2 linked regions of the [Eubacterium] eligens ATCC 27750 genome follow. The protein of the gene in region 1 interacts with the protein of each later gene in a pairwise test. Links are inferred from orthologs where the notes say so. Each region holds a gene or a part of one and is shown in the gene's direction. Other genes may lie near its edges.

What was found.
Region 2: the proteins of EUBELI_RS04760 (region 1) and EUBELI_RS09055 interact in binary tests that used the Escherichia coli proteins (3 or more experiments, as listed by UniProt). The link is inferred for [Eubacterium] eligens ATCC 27750 from one-to-one orthologs.

The regions. Positions count from the first base shown.
Region 1 is NC_012778.1:992,583-1,005,545, forward strand. Bases 8,589-11,584 are described here. They hold EUBELI_RS04760 (glutamate-5-semialdehyde dehydrogenase), read left to right. Parts: upstream 8,589-9,460; coding sequence 9,461-10,708; downstream 10,709-11,584. Other genes in these bases: EUBELI_RS04745 (hypothetical protein), read left to right, coding at 8,589-8,633; EUBELI_RS04750 (DUF896 domain-containing protein), read left to right, coding at 8,646-8,900; EUBELI_RS04755 (5-formyltetrahydrofolate cyclo-ligase), read left to right, coding at 8,901-9,461; EUBELI_RS04765 (bifunctional diguanylate cyclase/phosphodiesterase), read left to right, coding at 10,736-11,584. Also shown: EUBELI_RS04710 (oleate hydratase), read left to right, coding at 1-211; EUBELI_RS04715 (ZIP family metal transporter), read right to left, coding at 243-1,022; EUBELI_RS04720 (AraC family transcriptional regulator), read left to right, coding at 1,216-2,088; EUBELI_RS04725 (glycoside hydrolase family 43 protein), read left to right, coding at 2,085-3,623; EUBELI_RS04730 (aminoacetone oxidase family FAD-binding enzyme), read left to right, coding at 3,629-4,873; EUBELI_RS04735 (NAD(P)/FAD-dependent oxidoreductase), read left to right, coding at 4,879-6,525; proB (glutamate 5-kinase), read left to right, coding at 6,595-7,446; more of EUBELI_RS04745, read left to right, coding at 7,488-8,588; more of EUBELI_RS04765, read left to right, coding at 11,585-12,412; tRNA (N6-isopentenyl adenosine(37)-C2)-methylthiotransferase MiaB, read left to right, coding at 12,437-12,963. UniProt on the Escherichia coli protein: Catalyzes the NADPH-dependent reduction of L-glutamate 5-phosphate into L-glutamate 5-semialdehyde and phosphate. The product spontaneously undergoes cyclization to form 1-pyrroline-5-carboxylate.
Region 2 is NC_012778.1:1,940,785-1,953,626, reverse strand. What follows is about bases 4,784-7,658. They hold EUBELI_RS09055 (ABC transporter ATP-binding protein), read left to right. Parts: upstream 4,784-5,614; coding sequence 5,615-6,703; downstream 6,704-7,658. Other genes in these bases: EUBELI_RS09050 (methyl-accepting chemotaxis protein), read right to left, coding at 6,764-7,658; cysW (sulfate ABC transporter permease subunit CysW), read left to right, coding at 4,784-5,582. Also shown: EUBELI_RS09090 (AAA family ATPase), read left to right, coding at 1-1,137; EUBELI_RS09085 (PH domain-containing protein), read right to left, coding at 1,197-2,600; EUBELI_RS09080 (GntR family transcriptional regulator), read right to left, coding at 2,661-3,044; EUBELI_RS09070 (hypothetical protein), read left to right, coding at 3,623-3,856; sulfate ABC transporter permease subunit CysT, read left to right, coding at 3,880-4,722; more of cysW, read left to right, coding at 4,737-4,783; more of EUBELI_RS09050, read right to left, coding at 7,659-8,875; EUBELI_RS09045 (carbon starvation CstA family protein), read left to right, coding at 9,820-11,559; EUBELI_RS09040 (glycoside hydrolase family 28 protein), read right to left, coding at 11,605-12,840. UniProt on the Escherichia coli protein: Part of the ABC transporter complex CysAWTP involved in sulfate/thiosulfate import. Responsible for energy coupling to the transport system.

The DNA.
Region 1 (12,963 bases):
CAGAGGTGTTCCTGAGGTCTGGGGTAGTGTATATGATGTAAGAGACCTGCTTGATTCATCTGTTAAGCTTATGGATGGCAAATCACCATTAGAGATTGATTTAGGACCGCTTAATGTTATCAAGAAGGTTGTCTTAAAGAAGATAAAAGGAACTGTTATTGAAAAGGTGTTAAAAGACCATGATGTAATTAAAGATTATATGAAATATTAGCGAGGATTGTGGGATAGTGATTGAGTAATCACTATCCCAATGCTATATCAAGAACCATCATAAGTGCAAATCCTACAGCGGCACCTATAGTTCCTATATTGCTGTGTTCGCCGTTCTGTGATTCAGGAATAAGTTCCTCTATTACAACATACATCATAGCTCCTGCTGCGAAAGAAAGCAGATAAGGAAGAACAGGCGTGATAATACCAGCAATAAGAATTGTTATGAATCCGCCGACAGGTTCAACAACACCAGAAAGCACTCCGCATATGAATGCTTTCTTCTTACTCATGCCCTCACCACATAATGGCATTGATATAATTGCTCCTTCTGGGAAATTCTGTATTGCTATACCAATTGCAAGTGCCATTGCAGCAGTAGCAGTTATTCCTGAATCCTTCATCATTGCGCCGGCAAATGCAACACCGACTGACATTCCCTCGGGGATGTTGTGTAATGTCACAGCGAAAAGCATCATGGTAGTTTTTGATATGGAATTGGTTCTAATACCTTCCTGATTCTTGCTTTCAATATGCATATGTGGAATGACAGTATCAAGAAGCAGAAGAAAGAATATTCCTGCGAGAAAACCAACCAGTGCAGCCAGCCATTCCGGAGCACTGCTTCCTTTTGACATATCTATAGATGGTATCAGCAAAGACCATACTGATGCGGCAATCATAACTCCTGCCGCGAATCCTAAAAGCATTTTTTCAAACTTTGGGGCAATCCGTTTTTTTAAGAAGAACACCATGGCAGAGCCAAGAGATGTTCCGATAAAAGGAATTGCTAATATTATAAATTCTGACATAAAAGCTCCTTTCTATGTAAGTTAGGCATAACTAACATAATTATTATAGCATTTAAGGGTTTATATTACAAATGTTTTATCGAAAGAGAGTGATAATACGCCAAAAGTTACCTGCAACGACTTTTTGAAATAAAAGTTTCCTACAACGACTTTTTGTGATAGAATGTTTCTATACAAGTTGGAGGTGTCAGATATGGGGAATGTAGTTGATAAAGGAACCAGCTTTTTGTTTCATGTGAACAGGTATGTGGCAGGTAGTGAAACTGACATGTATAAACATGGATATGCGGAGCTTTTATATGTGTCTGATGGAAGCCTTACTGAGCATGTATGTGGGGATAAGGTGCATATAAAGAAAGGCGATGTATGCTTTATTGATTCGGGGTGTGTACATAAGGAAAGCTTTGAGGAAGATGACACATTTGTAATAAGACTCGAAGTGTCAGATGAGATTATTAATGCAGTTATAAGTAATGCTATGGCGGATAAACAGGCGGTGGATTATATTAAAGAGCTTGTTAAAGTGTTAAAGAACAGCGGATATATACATTTTGGCTATAAAGATGATTATGATAATGAGCTTAAGGATATGCTTACTGCTATGATAAGCGAGTGTGGTGTGGCGGATATGGCGTCTGCATATATATGTCAGGGGCTTATGCTTAGGATTCTGTGGCGGCTAGGAACAGTATATGAGTATGCACAGTCAAGATACATAAGAAAGAAAATTAACTGGCTTTTGCATCAGGAAATTACAGATTTTATTGAAGATAATATGAAAGATGTTACAATAGATATGCTTGTTGAAAGATTCGGTTATCAGGAGGATTATTTCAACAGGTTTTTAAAGGCACAGACAGGTATGACTTTCACGGAATATCTGCAGGATTGCAGATTGAACAAATCGGCCATTCTCTTAAAAGAAGATTCAATGGATGTTGATGAGATTATAAAGAAAGTCGGATATAGAAACAAAGGATATTTTTACAGGATATTTACTGAGAAATACAACATGACACCTGCAAAATTCAGAAAATATATTAAAGAAAAGGAGTTTACGATATGAGTGATATGTATAACAATCCGGTACAGAGAGGATTCTTTCCAGATCCTTCGGTAGTAAGAGTTGGAGATGACTATTATATGGCTAATTCAACATTTCAGTATTTCCCTGCAATTGCAATCAGCCATTCCAAGGATATGATTCACTGGCATGTAATTGGACATGCAATTACAGATTCAGAAGAACTTGATTTAAGAGATATTAAAGACTCACATGGCATATGGGCACCGGATATTAATTATGTTGATGGTAAATTCATTATAATGGCAACTTTAAGGCTTAACGGAGATGGCAAAAGAGATAATAATGTATTAAGACGCCAGCTTGTTGTAACATCAGATAAGCCACAAGGACCATATTCAAAGCCAGCCTGGCTTGAGGTTGACAATATTGACCCATCTTTATTTGTTGATGATGACGGTAAGAAGTATCTTCTTATAAGTCCGGGAATCAATCTTTTACCACTCAGTGATGACTGCACTAAGGTTACAGGTGAAAGTGTGTGTGTATGGTCAGGAACTGGAGAGAGATGTCCGGAAGGACCACACATTTTTAAGAAGGGTGAGTATTATTATGCAATGCTTGCGGAAGGCGGTACAGGCTATGGACATGGAATCAATGTTGCTCGTTCAAAGAATCTGTATGGACCATATGAGGAATCACCATACAATCCTGTATTGAGACAGTTTAATCCAGATGCACCGATTCAGAGAACAGGACATGGCAATATAATTGAGACACAGGACGGAAGCTGGTGGTGCTATTATCTGTGTGGAAGACCTAATCAGGGCAATTATACAACAATAGGAAGAGAGACAGCACTTGACCCTGTAACATGGCTTTCAGATGGCTGGTTCGTGATTAATGACAGGAAAGGACCAAGCCTTACACAGAAAGCACCTGAATTACCTGAATGTACATTTGAAAAGTGGACAAGAGATGATTTTGATGATGATACTCTTAATCTTAACTGGGAGTTTGTAAGAAATCCTGTTAAGGGTAATTATTCTCTTACAGAAAGAAAAGGATATTTAAGGCTCTGGACAATGGACGGAACTCTTAATGAGATAAGGGCTAAGAATACTCTTGTAAGAAGAGAACAGGAATTATCGTATACAGCACATACAAAGCTTGACTTCTATCCTGAAAAGGACGGAGAACAGGCAGGTCTTACCTGTTATTACAGTACTGCGACTTATGCAAGATTGTCATTGTGTTATGAGAATGGAAGAAAATTGCAGCTTGTGATTAACAGAAACCATGGCGAGGAGCTTATCTCACAGGTGGACAATATAAAGGAGCAGAGCATATACTTAAAGGTTGTAGTTGATAAACTGACAAGAAGCTTTTTCTACAGCTATGATGGTGAACAATGGGAACCAGCAGGAGTGCTTGAAAATTGCATATATCTGTGCGATGAGGGTGTGCCTGATGACAGAAAGCGTCATACAGGAACGCTTGTTGGAATATATGCCAATAATGGTGGCTGCGGAAGCAGGATTCCGGCAGATTTTGATTATTTTGAATATGAGGACTAGATTTTATGAGTTTTGATTGTGTGGTTATAGGCGGAGGTGCAGCCGGAATGATGGCTGCCATACAATGTAAAGAGAATAATATGCAGACTGTGATTATAGAACACACAGCAAAGCTTGGAACTAAGATATTAAAGACTGGGAATGGCAAATGTAATTTCTCCAATACATTTATGACTAAGGAAATGTATCAGAACAATAACGCAGATTATGCGATGGAGATTATTAACAGGTTTAATGTTGATGATACAATACATTTTTTTGAGGGCTTAAGTGTATATAAGAAGGAACGTAACGGTTATCTGTATCCGAGGTCAGAGATGGCGGCTTCTGTGGCGCTGGCGCTTACAGGAAAGATACAGGCACTTGATATTCCGGTTTTTTTTGAGACATCTGTTAAAAAAATTGACAGGGCAGGCAGCGAATATGTGTTACAGCTTGAGGGTGCGAAGACTAATACAATTAAGACTAAGACAGTGATTCTTGCATGCGGTTCGGCGGCTTCACCGTCTTCTGGTTCTGATGGAAGCGGTTATAAGCTTGTCAGGAAACTTGGAGTTAAAGTTGTTAAGCCACTTCCGGCTCTTACGGCACTTGAATCGGACAAGAAGAATATGAAGCTTGCAACGGGTGTAAGAGCACTTGGAAATGTTAAGATTATGGTTGCAGGCAGAGTGGTTGCTGAGGATACTGGCGAGATTCAGTTTACTGATTATGGAATATCAGGAATCCCTGTTTTTCAGGTGAGTCGTTTTGCTGTCAGGGCGATGGAAGAAGGTCAGAGGGTTGAAGCTCTTGTTGATGTGGCAGCAGATATTAAAGAAGATGACCTTTTATCAATGCTAAAATGTGCTGTTAATACAAGAAAGCATCAGTCAGTAAGCGAAAGCCTGTCAGGGTTGTTTAATAAAAAGCTTGTAATGATGATATGTAAAGATGTTGGAATCGAGGGTAATTCATCAGCTTCTGATATAGATGACGACATATGCCAGAGACTTGCAAGATATATGAAATCCCTCCACTACCATATAACAGGATATAAGGGAAATGATTATGCACAGGTATGTCAGGGTGGTGTTGATGTATCCGGACTGAATTATAATCTTGAATCAGTTGATAACCCTGGGATATTCTTTGCAGGGGAGCTTGTGGATATAGACGGCAGATGTGGTGGTTATAACCTTCAGTGGGCATGGAGCAGCGGCGTGGTTGCTGCTAAGTCAGCGTTTGATTATTGTAACAGACAGGAATAAGAATAATGGAAAAGAAATGTATTAAGATTAGTAATATAAAGATATCTCCTGATAAAGATACAGCATTTTTAGAAGGAATTATAAGAAAAGAATTAAGACTTGGAAAAGATGCACAGATTGATTATGAAATAGCAAAAAGGTCACTTGACTGCAGACACAAGCCTCAGGTTATGCATATATACAGTGTCGAAGTGTATAAGGTGGTGCGTTCCGGCAGGGAAGAAAAGCTTGAGAATATAATTAAGAAATCATGTTGCAAGAATGCTGTTATGTCTAAAAGGGTTATCTATAAGTTTCCTGTTAATGCGACAGAAAATGTTAATGAAGATGAAAGACCTGTAGTTATCGGATTTGGACCGGCAGGAATATTCTGTGCTCTTGAGCTTGCCAAAGCGGGGCTTAGACCTGTTGTATATGAGCGTGGACAGGATGTTGATACAAGAACTAAGAAGGTTGCACAGTTCTGGGAGACGGGTGAGCTTGATACAGAATGTAATGTGCAGTTTGGTGAAGGCGGAGCAGGCACATTTTCTGATGGAAAGCTTAACACACAGATTTCAGATACATTTGGAAGAATAAGATATGTTCTGCAGAGCTTTGTAAAGTTCGGTGCATCAGAAGATATTCTGTATGCCAATAAGCCACATATAGGAACAGACGTGCTTGCGGATGTAATTAAGAATATAAGACAGCATATTACCGCGCTTGGCGGTGAAGTTAATTTTGGAAGCTGTCTTAAAAAGATTGAGATTAAAGACGGAAAAGTGTGTGGCGTTGTCATAGCTGACAAAGATGGTGAGTATGTAAGAAAATGCAGTAAAGTGTGCCTTGCAATAGGTCACAGTTCAAGAGATACATTTGAATATCTTCACAGTGAGAATATAAATATGGAGCCGAAGCCTTTTGCGGTTGGAGTAAGAATAGAACATCCACAGGAAATGATTAATTATAATGCTTATGCAGATGCTGCATATGAGCTTCCGGCGGCTGATTATAAAGTTACTTACAAGACGAAGAATACAGATAAAGAACGAGGTGTGTATTCTTTCTGTATGTGTCCAGGAGGTTATGTTGTTAATGCTTCATCAGAGAACGGCAGGACATGTGTTAATGGAATGAGTTACTCAGGCCGTGATTCCCGCAATGCTAATTCAGCAATAATTGTTACAGTCGGACCAGATGATTTCGGACATGAAGTACTTGATGGAATAAAATTTCAGAGACAGTTAGAAGCAAACGCTTATGCTGAAGGAAATGGAAAAGTTCCGGTACAGTTATTTGGCGATTTTGAAAAAAATATAACAACAACGAAATTAGGAGAGGTTGAGCCTTGCATAAAAGGAGAATATACATTTGCTAATCTTAAGAATGTATTACCTTCTTATGTGGCAGATTCAGTTGTTGAAGGCGTGCATGGATTTTCAAAATTCATACATGATTTCGACAGGAAAGATGCTGTACTATCTGGCGTTGAGAGCAGAACCTCAAGTCCTGTAAGAATAATAAGAAACGATGAACTTGTAAGTACATCAGTATGTGGATTGTATCCGTGTGGTGAAGGTGCAGGGTATGCAGGAGGCATAACATCTGCTGCAGTTGATGGTGTTAAGGTTGCGGAATATATGGCAGTAACATCTGCTTGTATGGGATAATATGGACTTTTTAATAAAAATATAGTAAAATAGACCAGCATTTGATTTTTTTACTGGAGATATTAAAATATGGGGAATTATAGAGAGTTTATAAAAGACAAGAAAAGAATTGTTATAAAGATAGGTTCATCTTCACTTATGCATGAGCAGACAGGCAGATTGGACCTTTTAAAGATTGAAAAGCTTGTAAGGATTCTTATTGATATTAAGAATTCAGGAAAAGATGTTGTTTTAGTTTCTTCTGGTGCAATAGCTGTGGGAAGGGCTGTTATAGGACTTTGTGACAGACCTACAGAACTTCCGGTAAAACAGGCATGTGCATCCATAGGACAGGCTAAGTTAATGATGGTTTACCAGAAGATATTTGCAGAATATGGTGCAGTTGCATCACAGGTTCTTCTTACCAAGAACACAATAGTTAATGATGTTAACAGGACTAATGCACAGAATACATTTAATGAAATCTTAAAGCTTGGGGCAGTTCCAATCGTTAATGAGAACGATACAGTATCAACTTACGAGATTGAACAGCTACAGGCTTTTGGAGATAATGACAGACTTTCAGCAATTGTTGCTTCAATTATCGGAGCGGACCTTCTTATTCTGTTATCTGATATTGATGGTCTGTATACAGATGATCCAAACACTAATCCTAATGCAAAATTTGTTGAAACTGTATACGAGATTGATGAGAAGCTTATGGGAATGGGTAAAGATTCATCCGGCAGTAATATGGGGACTGGCGGAATGACAACCAAGCTTATTGCAGGAAAGATTGCAACACTGTCGGGGGCGGATATGATTATTACTAATGGTAATGATGTTGACAATATTATCAGGGTTATGGCTGGGGAAAATGTTGGAACATTGTTCTTAGACCACAGAGCATCTGATTTTGACCTGATGTCTCTTATAGATTAAGGCCGATTGAAGATTACTTGGACGACAACAGGAGGTCATACATGGATATTAAGCTGATGAAGAATTCGGAGAAGGGTATATTTTTTCCTGTCAATGACAGACTCTTAATGCAGATAACAGATGATAATTATCAGTATCAGGGACTTCAAGGAAAAAAATATTTTATTCTGAATGCAGCAACTAACGAGAAAGCAGAAGTGGCAGCACAGATAAAGAAATATAATTTCTGTAAAATCAGGTATGCGTGTCGTGAAAAAAATTATATATTTTTCACTTCAATGGAATCTGTTACAGAAAGCAGGATATCTCTTACTGTATACAGATTTATGTTTGAGAGTAATGAGAGTGAAGCTGTTTATACCATGGAGATAGATAATACAGACATTGCAGATGAAATTACATATTACATTTATGTAATGGATTCGAATTATTTCTTTATACAGAAACAGGATAAAGATAATCAGCTTATTGATATATTTATGCATGATATTAATGCTGATTCCGATAACGATTTAAGTGATACATTTGTAAATGAAATGGGAATATATAAGGTTATTCCAGCCGGTGGCAATAATTGTATTATAAAATTCGGGGCAGACAGGATGAAAATCCGTGACAGTAAATCATCCGAAAAGATAGCACTTCTTAACTGCAAGCAGTTTGTTTCAGAAATTTCGTTTAATGGCAGTATGATTACTTTAGAAGAACTGGATAAGTCTGATGAAGCAACAACATTTCCATATATTAAGGCAAGTGCAGAAAAGATTATTTATTCAAAATATAATTTTAAGAGCCAGTCAGAAGAAATTGTTATATATGATACATCTACGAAGATTAAACAGGTAAGGCTGAATAATAATGTTGAACATGCTATGGACTTAAGTTTTACTTATATTATTAATGATACTCCTTATATACTTAAGAGAGAGGAAAAAAGTACCTGTTTTATTAATCTTAATACGCAGAAGACTGAATACAGGCTTCATTCTGATATGAAATTCAGATATATGTTTAATGATATAGTTGTAGTAACAAGAATGAAACATAGATTTTTCTTTATTAAGAAGCCTTCAGAATATATTGAAGTATACCGCATATCTGAACTTCATCATCCAATGCTGTCAACTAAAGCAGAGTATAACAGTTGTTCTGAAAGTGGTGATGATTTGATAATATTTACTAATTAGAATGAGGAAGTTATGGTTACAGAGAAAACATTAGAAAGAATTAATGAGCTTTATCATAAGTCTAAAGCAGAGGGACTGACAGATGCAGAACTTGCTGAACAGAAGCAGTTAAGAGCTGATTATGTTAAAGCTTTCAGAGAAAACTTAAGAGGACAGTTAGAATCTATTAAGATTAAGAATCCTGATGGTTCTTTAATAGATGTCAAGGCAAGACATGATGAGAAGATGAAAAGATTGGCAGAGGAACAGGCAGAGAAAGGTAACTAGATGGATAAGAATGAAGTGCGTCAGCTTATTATGAACCGCAGACATGAATTGTCAGATGAAGATATTGAAATGCAGAGTGGACTTATAATTGACAGATTGAAAAAATCGGACATATATAAGACATCGGAAAATGTATTTCTGTATATGAGCTATAACAGGGAAGTTGATACATATATGCTTCTTTCGCAGTGCTTTATGGATGGCAAGAAAGTATATGCTCCAAAAGTTTTATCAAAGACACAGATGGAGTTTTATTGCTTATCTGATGAGAATGATCTTGTAAGTGGTTATATGGGAATTATGGAACCGTCTGACGTCTGCGATAAAGCTAAGATCAGAGATGGACTTTTTATTATGCCGGGACTTGCGTTTGATTATGATTTTCACAGAATAGGTTATGGCGGAGGCTTTTATGACAGATATCTATCGGAAGATAATACATTTATAAAAGCGGCACTTGCTTTTGATTTCCAGCTTTTAGAGAGTATTCCTTATGAGGAACATGATTTAAAACCGGATTATATTATTACACAGACACAGTTTATAAGGAGGGAGAATTGATGGAATCACTTGAACAGATTGGAATTAAGGCTAAGAAGGCATCAAGATATCTTGCTAAGCTTGGAATAGATGAGAAGAATAAGGCACTTGAAGCGGTTGCTGATGCACTTACAGCTAATGCAGAGAGTATAATTGCAGCCAATGAAAAAGACCTTGTTAATGCCAAAGCCAACGGAATGAAGCCTGCTCTTATTGACAGACTTACGCTTGATATTAAGAGAATCAATGCAATGGCAGATGGAATAAGAGTTCTTACAGGTCTTGAAGATCCGGTTGGCGAAGTAACAGGCATGAAGAAAAGACCTAACGGACTTGTTATCGGAACGAAGAGAGTACCTCTTGGCGTTGTTGCAATTATATATGAGTCAAGACCTAATGTTACTGCTGATGCATTCGGACTTACTTTCAAGTCTGGCAATGCCTGCATCTTAAGAGGCGGAAGTGATTCTATTAATTCTAATATTGCTATTGCAGATGTTATTGCAAATGCACTTTCTGACAACGGAATTAATCCTGATGTTATTAATCTTATAAAAGATACAGACAGAGCACTTGTTAACCAGCTTATGAAGATGAATGATTACATTGATGTAATTATTCCAAGAGGTGGGGCAGGGCTTATTAAGAATGTTGTCAACAACAGTACAGTACCTGTAATTGAAACTGGTACAGGGAACTGTCATGTATATGTTGATGAATATGCTGATATTGATATGGCTGTCAAAGTTATATATAATGCCAAGACTTCAAGAATTGGAGTATGTAATGCGTGTGAATCATTGGTTATTCACAAGGCTGTTGCAAAGCAGGCAATTCCACTTATTGTAAATGCACTTAAAGAAAAGAATGTTGAAGTGCGTGGTGATGAATATGCAATGCAGTGTGATTCAAGAATTGTTCCGGCAAGTGATGATGACTGGGGAATGGAATATCTTGATTATATTATATCTGTTAAGACTGTTGACTCTGTTGACGAAGCAATAGAACATATTAATACATATAACACAGGCCATTCAGAGTCAATAATTACTAAAGATTACAATAATGCCAACAGATTTCTTGATGAAATAGATGCTGCATGTGTATATGTAAATGCTTCTACAAGATTTTCTGATGGGTTTGAATTCGGATTTGGTGCTGAGATAGGAATAAGCACACAGAAGCTTCACGCAAGAGGACCTATGGGACTTAAAGCGCTTACAACGACTAAGTATGTCATATACGGAGAGGGGCAGATAAGACAGTAAGCTGTTTTATGGGTATTAGGTGTTTTTATGATTAGAAGAGATTTTGATTTAGAAGAAATGAAGTATTTTCTTCATCTTGTCGGACAGAGTACAGATGATTATCTTTATATACTGGATTTAACTAATGATAAAGCTGTTTATTCAAAATCAATAACTAATGTGTTTGCACTTGATTCAGAGGAATTTTCCAATGCTACGCAGGAATTGGTTAAAGTTGTTCATCCGGACGATATTGATATGCTGATGAATGATATAGAGGATGGAATGAATGGAAGAAAGAGCAGTCATAATTTAGAGTATAGATGGAAAACTGTGGATGGAGAATATGTTGCAATAAATTGTAGAGGACAGTATATAATAAGCCATGGAGCTATTTACCTTATTGGAAGAATATCGGAGATTGGGAAACAGAGCAGATTTGATAATAATACAGGACTTTACAGGGAAATTGTTCTTGAAAATGTATATAATGAATATGCTAAAACCAGAAATGCGTCAGGTTTTCTTATGCTTGTTGGTGTAGATAATTTTAAAGAAATTAATGAAAAATATGGTGCAAAAACAGGTGATGAAGTGTTGAATATTCTTACTGATTCAATAAAGAAATATATTGACACACCACTTAGAATATTCAGAATGCCTGGTGATGAATGTGCCATATTTATGCCGTATTCCATGGAAAATGATATTAATCAGGCTAAGATTCTCTATAAGAGAATAAGAAATCGTATTGACAGAGCAATTGAAAAAAGAAAGTATGACATATTTTTTACAATATCAGCAGGGGTTGCTGAATTTGATACAGAGAAAGACAGTTTTAATGAGTTGTTAAAAAATGCCAAATTTGCTCTTCATGCTGCCAAACTCAATGGTAAGAACCGATGTGAAATATTTGTTGAAACTGAGTATACAGAGTATATAGAAAAACTTAGTGTTCAGGATGAATTACGCAGATGTATAAGTGAAGGTTTTGAAGGATTTGAGTTATATTTTCAGCCAATATATAATACCGACGATGACAGTTTGTCAGGAGCAGAGGCTCTTATAAGATGGAATAGCAGAAAATATGGATTTATAGGTCCTAACACATTCATACCGCTTCTAGAGGACAGTGCACTTATTATTCCACTTGGAAGATGGATAATTAATACTGCTGCTAAGGCATGTAACAGATGGATTACCAGTATTCCGGATTTTGTTATGCATATTAATCTGTCTTTTGTACAGATTGTCAAAAGTAATATAGTTAAAGATGTATTAGAGAATATCGAAAGATACAGTGCAGCTAATAATCATTATGTATTTGAAATAACAGAAACTATAGAGATGGACCAGATACCAGCTGTTCAGAACGTATTTAAAGAATTTGTAAAGAATGAATTCAGATTCGCAATTGATGATTTTGGAACAGGATATTCAAATTATGGATATATGCGTGACAGAACATTTGATATAGTTAAAGTTGACAGGTCTTTTGTAACTGATATAGATAAACTTAAAGATAATTATCTTATGGTAAGTTTTATAATTAAGATGGCACATGAGATGGGATTGCATGTGTGTATTGAGGGTGTTGAAACAAAGGAAGAACTTTCATGTGTTAAGAAACTTGGTGCAGATTATATTCAGGGATACTATTATGGTAAACCGGTATGCTTACAAGATTTTGAAGAACAGCACTTGAAAAGATTTGTATTAGGATAAGTATAGAATGGAGAATTGTAGATAATGCAGGAAGATAATAACACCAGTGCACTTGAAGAACAGCTTTATTATATTGGAGAATGTAAGAAGTTCCTGGAAAAGAAAACAAAAGAAATAGGCAGACCGTTATATGCGTGTGTACACACATTTGGCTGCCAGATGAATGCCAGAGATTCTGAGAAGCTTCTCGGGGTACTTAAAGAGATTGGATATCTTGAGACAGAGGATGAGGATAAGTCAGATTTTGTTATATATAATACATGTACTGTAAGAGAGAATGCTAATCTTAAGGTTTATGGACGTCTTGGACATCTTAAGAATGTCAAAAGAAAGAATCCGCATATGCTTATTGCAATGTGTGGCTGTATGATGCAGGAGCCTGATGTGGTCGAGAAGATAAGAGATTCTTATAAGTTTGTTGATATTGTTTTTGGTACATTTAATATATATGCAATGGCAAAGCTTATATATAACAGAATTACATCAGGAAGCCAGGTTATTGATATCTGGGAAAAGACAAAGGATATTGTTGAGGAGCTTCCTACAGAAAG
Region 2 (12,842 bases), 940 kb from region 1 along the record:
GGACATATATTTGGATACTATGATGAAGTGATTGGCTTTATGAGAAATCTTTTGTCGGCTGTCTTAAAGGACAATCCAAGTCTGGAACTGGGGATTCTCACGGGAATTCTCCGCATAGCTAAGGAAAGCCTGTTCAGCGGGCTTAACAATCTTGTGGTTAATACAATTCTTGATGATGAATATTCGCAATATTTTGGATTCACGGAAGAGGAAGTTTCTGCTATGGCGCAGTACTACGGCGTGTCTGACCGGCTGGGTGAGATTAAGGAATGGTATGACGGCTATATGTTTGGCAGAACCGGAATATATAATCCGTGGTCGGTTATTAATTACTTCAATAACAAATGTGTTCCCAAAGCCTTCTGGTCAAGAACAAGTGGCAATGAGATAATCGGCGAGCTGTTTAATAGTGCTGATACCACATTTGCAGACAACTTATTAAGATTGCTGCAGGGCAGTACTGTTCAGGCAATTGTTGACACAGATATCATATATCCTGAGATTAATGGAGACATTGATACAATATACAGCTTCCTTCTGGTTGCCGGATATCTGCGTGTGTCAGAGCATATTGGCTCTCTGTACGACAATCCGATATGCGCGCTGTCGATACCTAATTATGAGATAAAGAGCGTGTTCCAGAAGGAGATTATTGACAGATATAACGGCATATTTACAGGTGCGCTGCTAAGAAACTTTGCGGAATCAATCCGTACGGGAAATGCACATTTATTAACAGAAACCTTGCAGCAGTATCTTTTGCAGTCTGCAAGCGTGTTTGATACGGCACATGAGGATTTCTATCATGGGGTGGTATTTGGAATGCTTGCGGTATTGTCAGACAATTATTATATCTCGTCTAACAGGGAGTCAGGTGAGGGACGATTTGACATAGAGCTGCAACCGAAGAGCCGTGGCGGACACGGATATATCATAGAATTCAAAGCATGTAAGGAAGCTGAGCTTGAGAAGATGGCTGGCAGTGCAGTCAGACAGATTCAGCAGAAAAGTTACACAGCCAATCTTGAAAAGCATGGCGTGTCTGGGATTGGTATGTTCGGAGTTGCATTCAGCGGTAAGAAAGTGAGTGTGGCGTATGAGGAGCATGATGTGAAGAAGCGCAAGTCACGCGAATAGAAGAATTGCAGAAAAAAGGACGGTAAGAAGTTAATTCTTATCGTCCTTTTTGTCACGGATTATTTATCCTTAATTGTATTATACAGATTAACAATTTCGCCATCTTTTTTGGAATTGATGAACACAGTCTGGTCAGCAGTTTTTATCATAAGCACAGGAGACACATCTTTAAAAATGTAGAGACTGCATTTTCCATAAGTATTGCCCTTAAATTTTCCGACAAGATAACTTTCTGTGGCACCGCCGTTATATCTGAAAAAATGGTCATCAGGCAGTGAATCCATCAGAGTAATTTCGGTAATGTTGTCAATGTTAATTCTGCTTGTATAACCGCATGAAGACACATTTACAGTGCTTTCAGTAGTCCTGATGTCGATAGTAACATGAATGTATGGAATTAATACAATAGTTGTCCATATTAGTAATCCAAGAATAACAGCCGTTATGCTTCCGGTGAATATCTTAGCACCTGTGCGGGCGTAGTTAAGCGAGTAGTTGGTCGAACACAGCCTGTCGGGTACGAAAAGGTGCGGGTCATTAGGATTGTAGTAAAATCCAGTCTTCCAGTAGTCATCATCATCAACAAATACCGGCTGTGTGTCAGCCTTAAGCATTTCGTTCTTTCTGTTGCGTGCAAGAATAAGAATGACAGTGAGCGTGCAGCCGCTTAACAACTGCAGAATAATGTACATCCAGAAACTTAAGTCACCAACAGTATCCTGAATAATACACATTAACACAAATGTTATCCATGCCACGAAGTTAAGAAGTGACATTACAAGCATTGCTGAAGCAATGTATTTCTTCATAGTCAGATTAACAATGTTGTTAATGTCCGAATTAAGGCTGTATGCCTGATTCTGTCGTCTGTTCATATAAATATGGAACACAAACCCGAATACTGAAACTATGACAGTACATATTGCAAATACAATAATCATTGAAAAATATGCTCTGTCTGTCCATGAATAGAATGGAATCAAAGCCAGCAGTTCTGCGGCAATTATGATGATGTGGTATCTGAAACTGACTGGAGTTGCATCTGCGTTTGCACAAGCACGAGTATCTATAAAGACCTTCTGTTTCTGGGATTCCACAAACCAGCCATTCTGTATCTTTAACAGATACATTTTCCGATGCGCTGAAAGCTGGATATACATAATTCCGAAAACGAACACGAGAATCCAGATTGTATACATAATAACGAAAATGATTATGTTCACAAAATTAAGAAAGCATATGGCTATTGAGAGTACTGCATTGATATTCTGAAAATATTTCATGCTTTTCTTAAAGCGTGTCATAAGTCGGGTGACATCGTCATCGTTAACATGGTCGCCTGGAATGTGGACTCCGATAAGCATTCCGTTGTTGTATCGGTAGTTGGATTCATATGCAAATCTCATGATCAGGACTGTGAACATGTTGCATACGAAGAATAGCATAAACATTGCGATTTTCATAAGGAAACCTCCTTGTATAGTGGGACTGTGTGTGTTAATGCATGTGTGAATACAGGCATATTACATTGTGCAGGGATTCATCTTGGAATAAATGTTTTCGCACATTTTTAAGAATTCTTCTTTATCCATTCCTGTAATGCTTGCTTCTGCGGATAGCAGTTCAAGCTCTGATTCAAGCTTTTCCCTGAATTCAATATCCATATTAATATTCTCGGCGACAAATGCACCAAGCCTTCTGTCGGTTTTAATAAAACCTTCAGCTTTAAGAATCTGGTAGGTTTTATTGACGGTCATTGTATTAACGCCTGCGTCAGAAGCAAGCTGTCTGACGGTCGGCAGTTTCTCACCAGCCTTGAGTTCTCCCTTGCCGATTCCTTTAACAATCTGATTTCTTAACTGTACATATATGGGCGTGTCGCTCGCAAAATCAAGTTCTATAACCATATCGGGCTCCTTTCTTCTTGCTAAAAATGTGTTGCTATTAGTGTATTTGTTGTGTCTGTATTACGGATTATAATACAAGCATAACAGAAAGTCAAGAAAGGAAGCCAAAGCATTGTGGATTGGACGTTAGAGAGGAGGGAAGGCACGAGGAAGTCCAAAAGGGAAGCCAAGGCGCGGCGGATTGGACGTTAGAGAGGAGGGAAGGCATTAGAAAGTCCAAAAGAGAAGCCAAAGTGTGGTGGATTGGACGTTGGAGTGGAGAGAAGGCGGTAGAAAGTCCAAAAGAGAAGCAAAGGCGCGGCGGATTGGACGTTAAAGTGGAGAGAGGGCAGTAGGAAGTCCAAAAAGACAGAAACCTCAAAATTCATATTGACATACAAACATAGTAGGTATATAATTTACAACATAGTAACATATAAACTTAGTAGGAATTAAGAAGGAGGAATTGATTATGAAACATTTATCTAAGACATCAGGTACACAGGAAAGCTGTTGCTGCTGTTGTATGTTTTCAGAAGAAAGAATGACTTTGATTCTTCCTTTGGAAATAACCGGTTATTGCAGTTAACTGTAACGCCGTGGAAGATGATAAGCCACTCTTGAATTATTACAGACCATCTAATAAAGCAATCCTTGAAAAATATGCCACAGAATCGAAAGGTAACACAATCACAGAGCTTTCAGCAGATGGAAAGTGGATAGTAACCAATGTAGAACTTACGGACATAGCACATTTTGGAGGTTGGAATGAAGCTACAAAGAAGCACTTCAAGGATGGCGGAGTGTTCGACAAGATATATGAGAAGAAGTGATTAAGGGAAGGGGAAACGACAGAATGAAAGAGAAGAAAAGAAAGAAAAAAAGAGTAATACCAGGCTTTGGTCTTTCATTTGGAATAACAATTGCAATGTTAGGATTAATTGTTGTTATCCCTTTATGTACCCTTGTGATATTCTCGGCAAAGCTGTCGTTTACGGAATTCATAACGACAGTTACAAGGCCGAGGGTGCTTTCAAGCTACAGAGTAAGTCTTGAGACTGCGTTAATCGCGGCACTTATAGACGCAGTTATGGGAACAATTCTTGCATGGGTTCTTGTAAGATATAACTTTCCGGGTAAGCAGATTATGAATGGAATAATTGAACTTCCATTTGCACTGCCGACAGCTGTTGCGGGTATAGCACTTACACATCTGACAACAACTAATGGCTGGCTTGGAGCATTTTTTGGCAAATTTGGAATCCGGATTGCATATACAAGGCTGGGAATTATATTCGCACTTATATTCGTTGGAATACCATTCGTAGTGAGGGCGGTCCAGCCGGTGCTGGAAAAGGTGGATATCCAGTACGAGGAGGCAGCCAACATGCTTGGTGCAACCCACAGACAGACAGTATTCAGGGTAATACTTCCAGAGATACTTCCAGCACTTATCGGTGGATTCACAATGTCATTCGCAAGAGGACTTGGCGAATACGGCAGTGTCGTATTCATAGCAGGAAATACACCGTATGAGACAGAGATAGCACCGCTTATGATTATGTCAAAATTACAGGAATATGACTACGCAAGTGCAACATCAATAGCGCTAGTAATGCTTTTTATCGCATTTATTATTCTCTTTATAAATGCAGTGTTACAGAGCAGGACATCGAAGATTGTAAGTGGAATTTCATAGAAAGGGGTTAGCGTATGAACATCAGAAAAGATTCAGGTCCGTTAAAATGGATTCTAATAGGTATAAGTGTGTTGTTTTTATTTGTGATGCTTATTCTGCCCCTCAGCTATGTAATGTATACAGCATTTTCTAAGGGCATAAAGGTGTTTCTGGCAGCTGTTACCGACAAATACGCACTTCATTCGATTAAGCTGACAATAGAGGTTTCGCTTATTGCGGTTGTGTGTAACACATTTTTCGGAATATTTGCTTCATGGCTTATTACGAAATTCCAGTTTAAGGGCAAGAAGATTATATCTACTTTAATAGATTTACCACTCACAGTTTCACCGATTATAGCAGGTCTTATATATGTGCTTACATTCGGTAGACAGAGTTTTATATATCCATATCTTAAGGCTATGGGAGTAAGAATTATATTCGCAGTTCCGGGTATCGTGCTTGCGACTATATTTGTAACGTTTCCATTCATATCAAGGGAGCTGATACCGGTTCTTACCTCGCAGGGAACTGACGAGGAGGAGGCTGCAGCGCTTATGGGTGCAAATGGCTGGACTATATTCTGGAAGGTTACATTCCCACATATCAAATGGCCGCTTCTCTACGGTATTGTACTGTGTACAGCGAGAGCAATGGGCGAGTTTGGCGCGGTATCCGTTCTTTCAGGACATTTGCGCGGAAGAACTAACACGATGCCGTTGTATATTGAACTTCTGTATCAGGGATATGATTTTACGGGAGCATTTGCAGTGTCAGCAATTCTTGTGCTGATGGCGGTTATTATACTTGTGCTTCGAAGTGTACTTGAATACAAGGGGCAGCAGGCAGCTAAGGCAGAGAAAGAGCGGCAGGAAGGATAGAAACGCACTACAACAGAAAGGCGGAACAGATTATGGCAGAATTACAGCAGGACACAGAAAAATATGTAGAGCTTCGTAATATCAATAAGACATATGGCACATTTAAAGCTTCGAATAATATTAATCTTGGAATAGGGAAGGGCAAGCTTATTGCACTGCTTGGACCTAGCGGAAGTGGCAAAACTACAATCTTAAGAATGATAGCAGGTCTTGAGACTGCGGATTCAGGTGATATTATTATTGATGGCAAGGTTGTTAATGATGTGCCGGCAAGTAAGCGTGGAATAGGTTTTGTTTTCCAGAACTACGCACTTTTCAGATATATGACAGTGTATGATAACATTGCATTTGGATTAAAAGTTAATAAATGGAAAAAATCGGACATTAAGAAACGTGTTGATGAGCTTATTGAACTTGTCGGACTTTCGGGCATGGCGAAAAGATACCCTAGCCAGTTATCAGGTGGACAGAGACAGAGAGTAGCATTTGCAAGGGCATTAGCACCTAATCCGGAGCTTCTGCTTCTTGATGAACCATTTGCAGCAATTGATGCGAAGGTAAGACAGGAATTAAGAAGCTGGCTTCGTGACATGATTACAAAGGTTGGAATCACAAGTATATTTGTAACACATGACCAGGATGAGGCAATTGAGGTTGCTGATGAAATTATTGTCACTAACAAGGGACATATAGAGCAGATTGGAACGCCAAGACAGATATACAGAGAGCCTGAGACAGCATTTATGGCGGAATTCATGGGACATCCGGTACATGTTGACCGGATTAATAAGATTAAAGGTTTTAACCAGCTTGATGATTCTGTTAAGGCGGTATTAAGACCGGAGAATGTCAACATCACAAGGCTTGATGAGAAAGTTGATTCAGCCGCTTCTGTTGAGAAGGGCGTGGTTGTAGGTAAGCTTTTCATGGGAAAGGAAGTCGAGATAACTGTCAATGTCAACGGCATAGAGGTTGTCGGGACAAGAAATGTAGAGGAAGCTCCGATAAAGAAGGGTGAGGAAGTAAATGTATTTATTCACAGGGCATTTACTTACGGCGCAGATGGAATTGTCAACATTGTTGAAAATGCAAATAAGTTCGAAGACTGGATGGTTATCTAGAATATACAAAATGGAGAAAAGCTGATTAATATGCTTTTCTCCATTTTATGATTTTAGTTATTATTTTTTTTGAGTCCGTATCATTTGCTCTACATATTCCATAATGTAGTAGTTATCCTCTGGCATCTGGCAGCCTACTATGTAGATGCCGTCATTATCAGAACATCTTATAATCTGACCCTCTAATACAGAATGTGTAGGCAAATCAAAATTATCAATTGAAACAGTAATGATTTTGCCTTTGTTATTAGAGAAAAATCTGTCTTTTGAGAGAAATGCAAAACCATTGGCACTCAGATTATCAAGTTTTCCTTCAAATGTTTCGTCTGTACCCTTTACTGTAATTGTACAGTGATTATTCATATCAATTCTAGGATATTTACGACGGTTAAGAATCTGCGGTCTTGTTGTGATTGTAACAATGCCCGTTGTTGCAGATGCTTTTTTATCAGCTGCAATCTTAGCGTTTTCCCAATGGTATATTACATTTTCAACTGTTACTAACATGTCACATTCAATTGCTGAATTAACTGCAGGCAGTGCCTTCTCAAGTTCAAGAGTTATGCTGTTGTCATTATGTGTCTTAATGGTTCCGTGATATTCAACATTTTCACCATGAGTACCTTTAAGGATTGCGGATGCCTTCATGCCTGTCTTAATATCTTCAATACCCATGAAACCGCCAACACCAAGTTCACACATAAGAGCCTGTATTGTATTTTCCATGGTATTGATATTAGTAGCACTTTCGTCATATTTACTTACAATACGGCTGCTGATATCTCTTGAATTAGTTATGCACTCTGTCATGGTATCAACTATATCTGATACCTGGGACATGTTGCTTACAAGCTGCTTGTTAGCAGATTCAACATCTTTAATGGCTGTATCAATAATATGTATATGGTCTTCAATCTGAGTAGAATCAGATGTGATAAGACTGATACTTTCACTTGTCTGTTTAATCTTGTCAAGAGTAACCTGTATAAGTGATAAAGTCTCTCCAATAGAAGAAAGCATTTTATCGGAGATTACAGCAAGACGGTCTAATGCACTCTGTATTTCACTGGAAGAGGTCTTAGTTTCTGTGCTTAATGCACGAATCTGTTCAGCTACAACAGCAAAGCCTTTACCTGCATCCCCGGCTCTTGCAGCTTCAATAGAAGCATTGAGGGCAAGAAGATTGGTCTGGCTGGATATATTGTCGATAGCACTTGTCTGGTCTTTAACGGTCTTGAATTCTGATTCAAAATCATGCAGGATATGCTCAACCTCTGAAGAAAGCTCAGACATTGTAGTTGCTGTTGTAATAAGGTTTTCAAGGTCGCTTGAGCTTGTGTATGCATGCTCCTGTGACTCAGAAGTAAGGCTTACCATATCGTCAATAAGCTGAGCAACATGTTCTACCTGTGAGCTTATGTCAGTTGTCATATCAGTGGAAGAAGCAGTATGGCTTCTTAAATCTTCATTATTGCTTGAAAGTTCGTTCATGCCAAGCATGATAACATCAGAACCATGCTTATTCTCTGAAGCCAGTTCGCGTACAACAGTAATTCCACTCATAATAGAATTACTTGAAGTCTTAACTTTCTCAACAGTTGAAACAACTCTGTCAAGATCAGCTTTAATACTTCCATTCAAAGCACCATCGGATTCATTAAGGTGTCTGATAGACATAACATAGCAGATGTAGCATAGAAGAAGACATGCAACCTGTAACTGGTAATTCTTCATATCTGCATCAGACCTGCATCCGAGAACAACATATCTGTACACATCACTGACAATAACAGAGAGTACATTAGCAATACCGCAGTTAATCATGAATTTCTTGTTCTTATATAGAACGAGAAGACTCATAACCGGGAGAATGTATGTGAATGAAATCGGAGAATCAGTTGTGCATATTACAAATGTATAGAAAATACCATAACCAATAACAAGACATAATCTGTACGCATCAGTTGCTTTTCCCTTGATTCTGAAAAATAATTCTCCAATAAAGAAAGGTATCCAGCAAAGTGCAACAAATATTATGTAGCTGCTTTTTGGATAGATTCCATTAGCTGCATCAGTACCATAATTGGCGGTCAAAAGGAGTGAGAAAACAAGCCATATCCGACGGGCTTTAATATTAGCCTTGGCTTTAAAAACATTAGCATCGTAGTTCATAGAATAATCTCCTATAAAATATAAAATTGTTAAGTTAGTGAAGTATTTTATCACGAAAATAAACTATCTCTATTTTATAGCAAATATTTACTATTTTCAACAAGAATATCTTAAATATGGGGGGGAAAAATATAGGGAGAATGTGATACCGATAGGTAGTCGCATTTTGAAGCATCTTATAGGTAGAAAATAGATATGACTACAATGTTAGAATAAGAATTAACCTATCAAAGCATAATAATATTCAGGTAAATAATCAAAAGGGTGGATTTGCTTAATAATATTAAAGCAATCTGGCTATATATAAACAGAAACAGCGTGAAAGATATTAATTTTATTAAGAAATTTAAGAATTCTTAAGAAATATTTAATTTTCTTATTGACAAATTATCAACAAAGGAATATTTTAATGTACAAATCAACAGTCAAATGCGAAGAACAGGAAATGACTTCTTCATATCACCGCTCACAGAAAGCCGTCAGTTGATGAGAGATGGCAGCAAGGAATGATTAAGCCCTCACCTGCGAGCAGTTCTGGTGAAAGACAGGCAGATGTCTAGTAGTTGGAACCGGTACCCATCGTTAAAAGGGCATGCCATAAGAGAAGAATATACCAAGTGGCAGTAGAGTGGTCGGAGTATCCGGCAAGCAAAGTGGTAACGCGGAAGTAGAAATAATATACCTTCGTCTTTGCACATAATCCAGTAATGGATTAGTGCATCGACGAAGGTTTTTTTGTGCGAGTAGCGATGAGGATGGAACAACGGGAATTTGATGTATGCTTGCATACAATCAGATTCATGTTGGAACATCCGAGGAGCACCGCGACAATGTCAGAACGCAGTTCTGACATATGAGCTACGAGCTATGTAAGCGATGAGAATCATAGCACCGCTTCCACTGCGTTTGACTGGTGAAATATATTTTTATAGGAGAGTGACATTATGAACACATTAGTAATCGTGCTTATCGCGGCAGTTGTACTTTTTGGTGCATACATGGTTTATGGCCGTTGGTTAGCAAAGAAATGGGGTATCGACCCTAAGGCAGAGACACCAGCCGTTAAATATAACGACGGTAAGGATTTCGTTCCAACTAATGGCTGGACAGTTTTCAGTCATCAGTTCTCATCAATCGCAGGAGCAGGTCCTGTAACAGGTGCTATTCAGGCAGCAGCATTTGGATGGTTACCAGTTTTACTCTGGATCCTCATCGGTGGTGTATTCTTCGGAGCAGTTACAGACTTTGGTGCACTTTATGCTTCAGTTAAGAATGAAGGTAAGTCAATGGGTATGATCATTGAGAAGTACATCGGTAAGTTTGGTCGTAAGATTTTCTTACTTTTCTGCTGGTTATTCACACTTATCGTTATCGCAGCATTTGCAGATATGGTTGCAGGTACATTTAATGCTTACACAGTAAATGCTGATGGTGCTACTGTTTTATCAGCAGCAGCTAAGACAAATGGTTCAGCTGGTATGGTATCTATCATGTTTATGGTATTTGCCGTAGTATTCGGTCTTATCCAGAAGAAGTTAAATCTTTCAGGCTGGAAAGAAGCAGTACTTGGTATTGTGTTTATTATCGCAGCATTTGCTGTTGGTATGTTCTTCCCACTTGAGTTCAACAAAGATGTATGGAGTTATATCACATTTGTATATATCTTCTTCGCTGCAGTTATGCCAATGTGGTTAATGAAGCAGCCTCGTGACTATATGACAACATTCATGTTCATCTGCATGATCGTAGGTGCAGCAGTTGGTCTTGTAGTTGCACATCCTTCAATGAATCTTCCTGTATATACAGGATTCAATAATGCAAAGCTTGGAACAATGTTCCCAATTCTTTTCGTAACTGTTGCCTGCGGTGCCGTTTCTGGTTTCCACAGCCTTGTATCTTCTGGTACATCTTCTAAGACAGTTGAGAACGAGAAGGATATGCTTAAGGTTGGTTACGGCGCAATGGTACTTGAGAGTTTACTTGCAGTACTTGCCCTTTGTGTTGCTGGTGCAGCTGCCACTAACGGAGCGCTTCCAGCTAAGACACCATTCGCAATCTTCAGTAGTGGTGTAGCAGGATTCTTTGAAATGTTTGGTGTTCCAGTACATTTTGCAACAGTATTCATGACAATGTGTGTATCTGCTCTTGCTCTTACATCACTTGATGCAGTTGCCCGTATCGGTCGTATGAGTTTCCAGGAACTCTTCAGCGTAGATGATATGGAACATGCAGAAGGATGGAGAAAGTTATTGTGCAATACATACTTCTCAACAATCGTAACATTAGTATGTGGATTCATCCTTACTAAGATTGGATATGCAAATATCTGGCCATTATTTGGTTCAGCTAACCAGTTATTAAGCGCTCTTGTAATTCTTACACTCTGCGTATTCTTAAAGGTTACAGGACGAAGCAACAAAATGCTTTTCCCTCCTCTTATCATCATGCTTTGTGTAACATTTACAGCACTTGTACAGAGAACAATTGCAATGGTTAAGGCTATCAAGTTAGCAGCTTCTGTTACAATTCCTGCTGGACAGACATCTTGGGGAAGCGTATTCATCGCTAACGGACTTCAGCTTATAATTGCTATACTCCTTATTGTACTTGGTGTAATCATCGTAGTTAACTCAGTAAAGAGCTATGCAAAGAGCGAGAAGAACTCTGAGAAGACAGTAGCTTAATTGGTAAATATAATAAGCTATACATAATAAAATATACCGGGGCAGTTATTCTGCTCCGGTATGTTTTGATTTATCGGAAGGTGTTCCGATTTCTTCTATTATATTGTCATCTATCTGGATATCTGTGAGTGTGTATTGTTCAGGTGCTTCTTTTATGTTGCGGAAAACATTACAGGTGCAGGTACTCTTTCTTATTATAATGTGTTCTGTGGAAGACGGGGAAATATCAGTTTTTCCCTTAAGGTTGAAAAACTGTGTCCACGGATTAATGTTGATGAAATTAAATATCTTTCCCTGAACATATTCTATAGTGATGTATTCATAATGCTGTGGCGTGTCGGGACGCATTTTCAGCCAGAGCAGATTGTAACCTGAGTCGACCTTGATGTGACGCATTATTATATTCTTATTGTGTATGGATTCTGAGCCACATGTAAGGCATCCATGGCAGAATTCAAATGTGCAGTCCTCAATAATTATGCGCTCATTAGCGCCATTGTTCTTGTCACTGTCAGCAAATGGCCCTTTGCCGCCTTTTAAAGCAACTGCGTCATCATTTACATTAATTGTGCAGCCTTTAATAAGAATATCAGTGCAGGCATCAATGTCTATTGCGTCAGTGCTAGGCGCTTTGACAGGAGCAGACGGGCTTGTAATGCGGCAGTTAAGGTAACGTATATGAGAACATTTGTAAAGGTGATTAGTCCAGAACTGCGAATTACAAATGTGCAATCCGGCAACAGTAACATTGGTGCAACCAGCCATATAGATAAGCCTTGCCCGCTGTTCGTCTTTGTTGGTGCAGTTGGAATTCCATGTTCTTCGCTGCCAGAAGGCTTTCCAGCTTCGTAAGCCATTACCGTCTATCGTTCCATTACCGCACAATGTAAAGCCATCAATTCCAGAAGCGTTGATAAGTGCAGCAAAATACTGACAGGTTTCACCTTCTATTCTTGTTTCACAGACCGGATAATCGCTGATGTCGTCACTTCCCATAAGTGTTGCACCACCTTCAATATATAGATTAACTCCCTGTCTGAAAAATAAAGCTCCAGTTATGTATGTACCATGCGGAATAACGATTACACCGCCACCAGCATTGTATACAAGGTCTATCAGCTTCTGGAAATTATCTGTGTATATTCTGCCGTCATCATGTATACCATAATCTGTAATAATATATTGCTTTCCCAGTTTGGTAAGTTCTGGAATGCTGGTATTGTGAAACCAGCCATCAACAGGAGTTCCGTCTGGGAAAATGTCTGAATGTATAGTGTCCATAT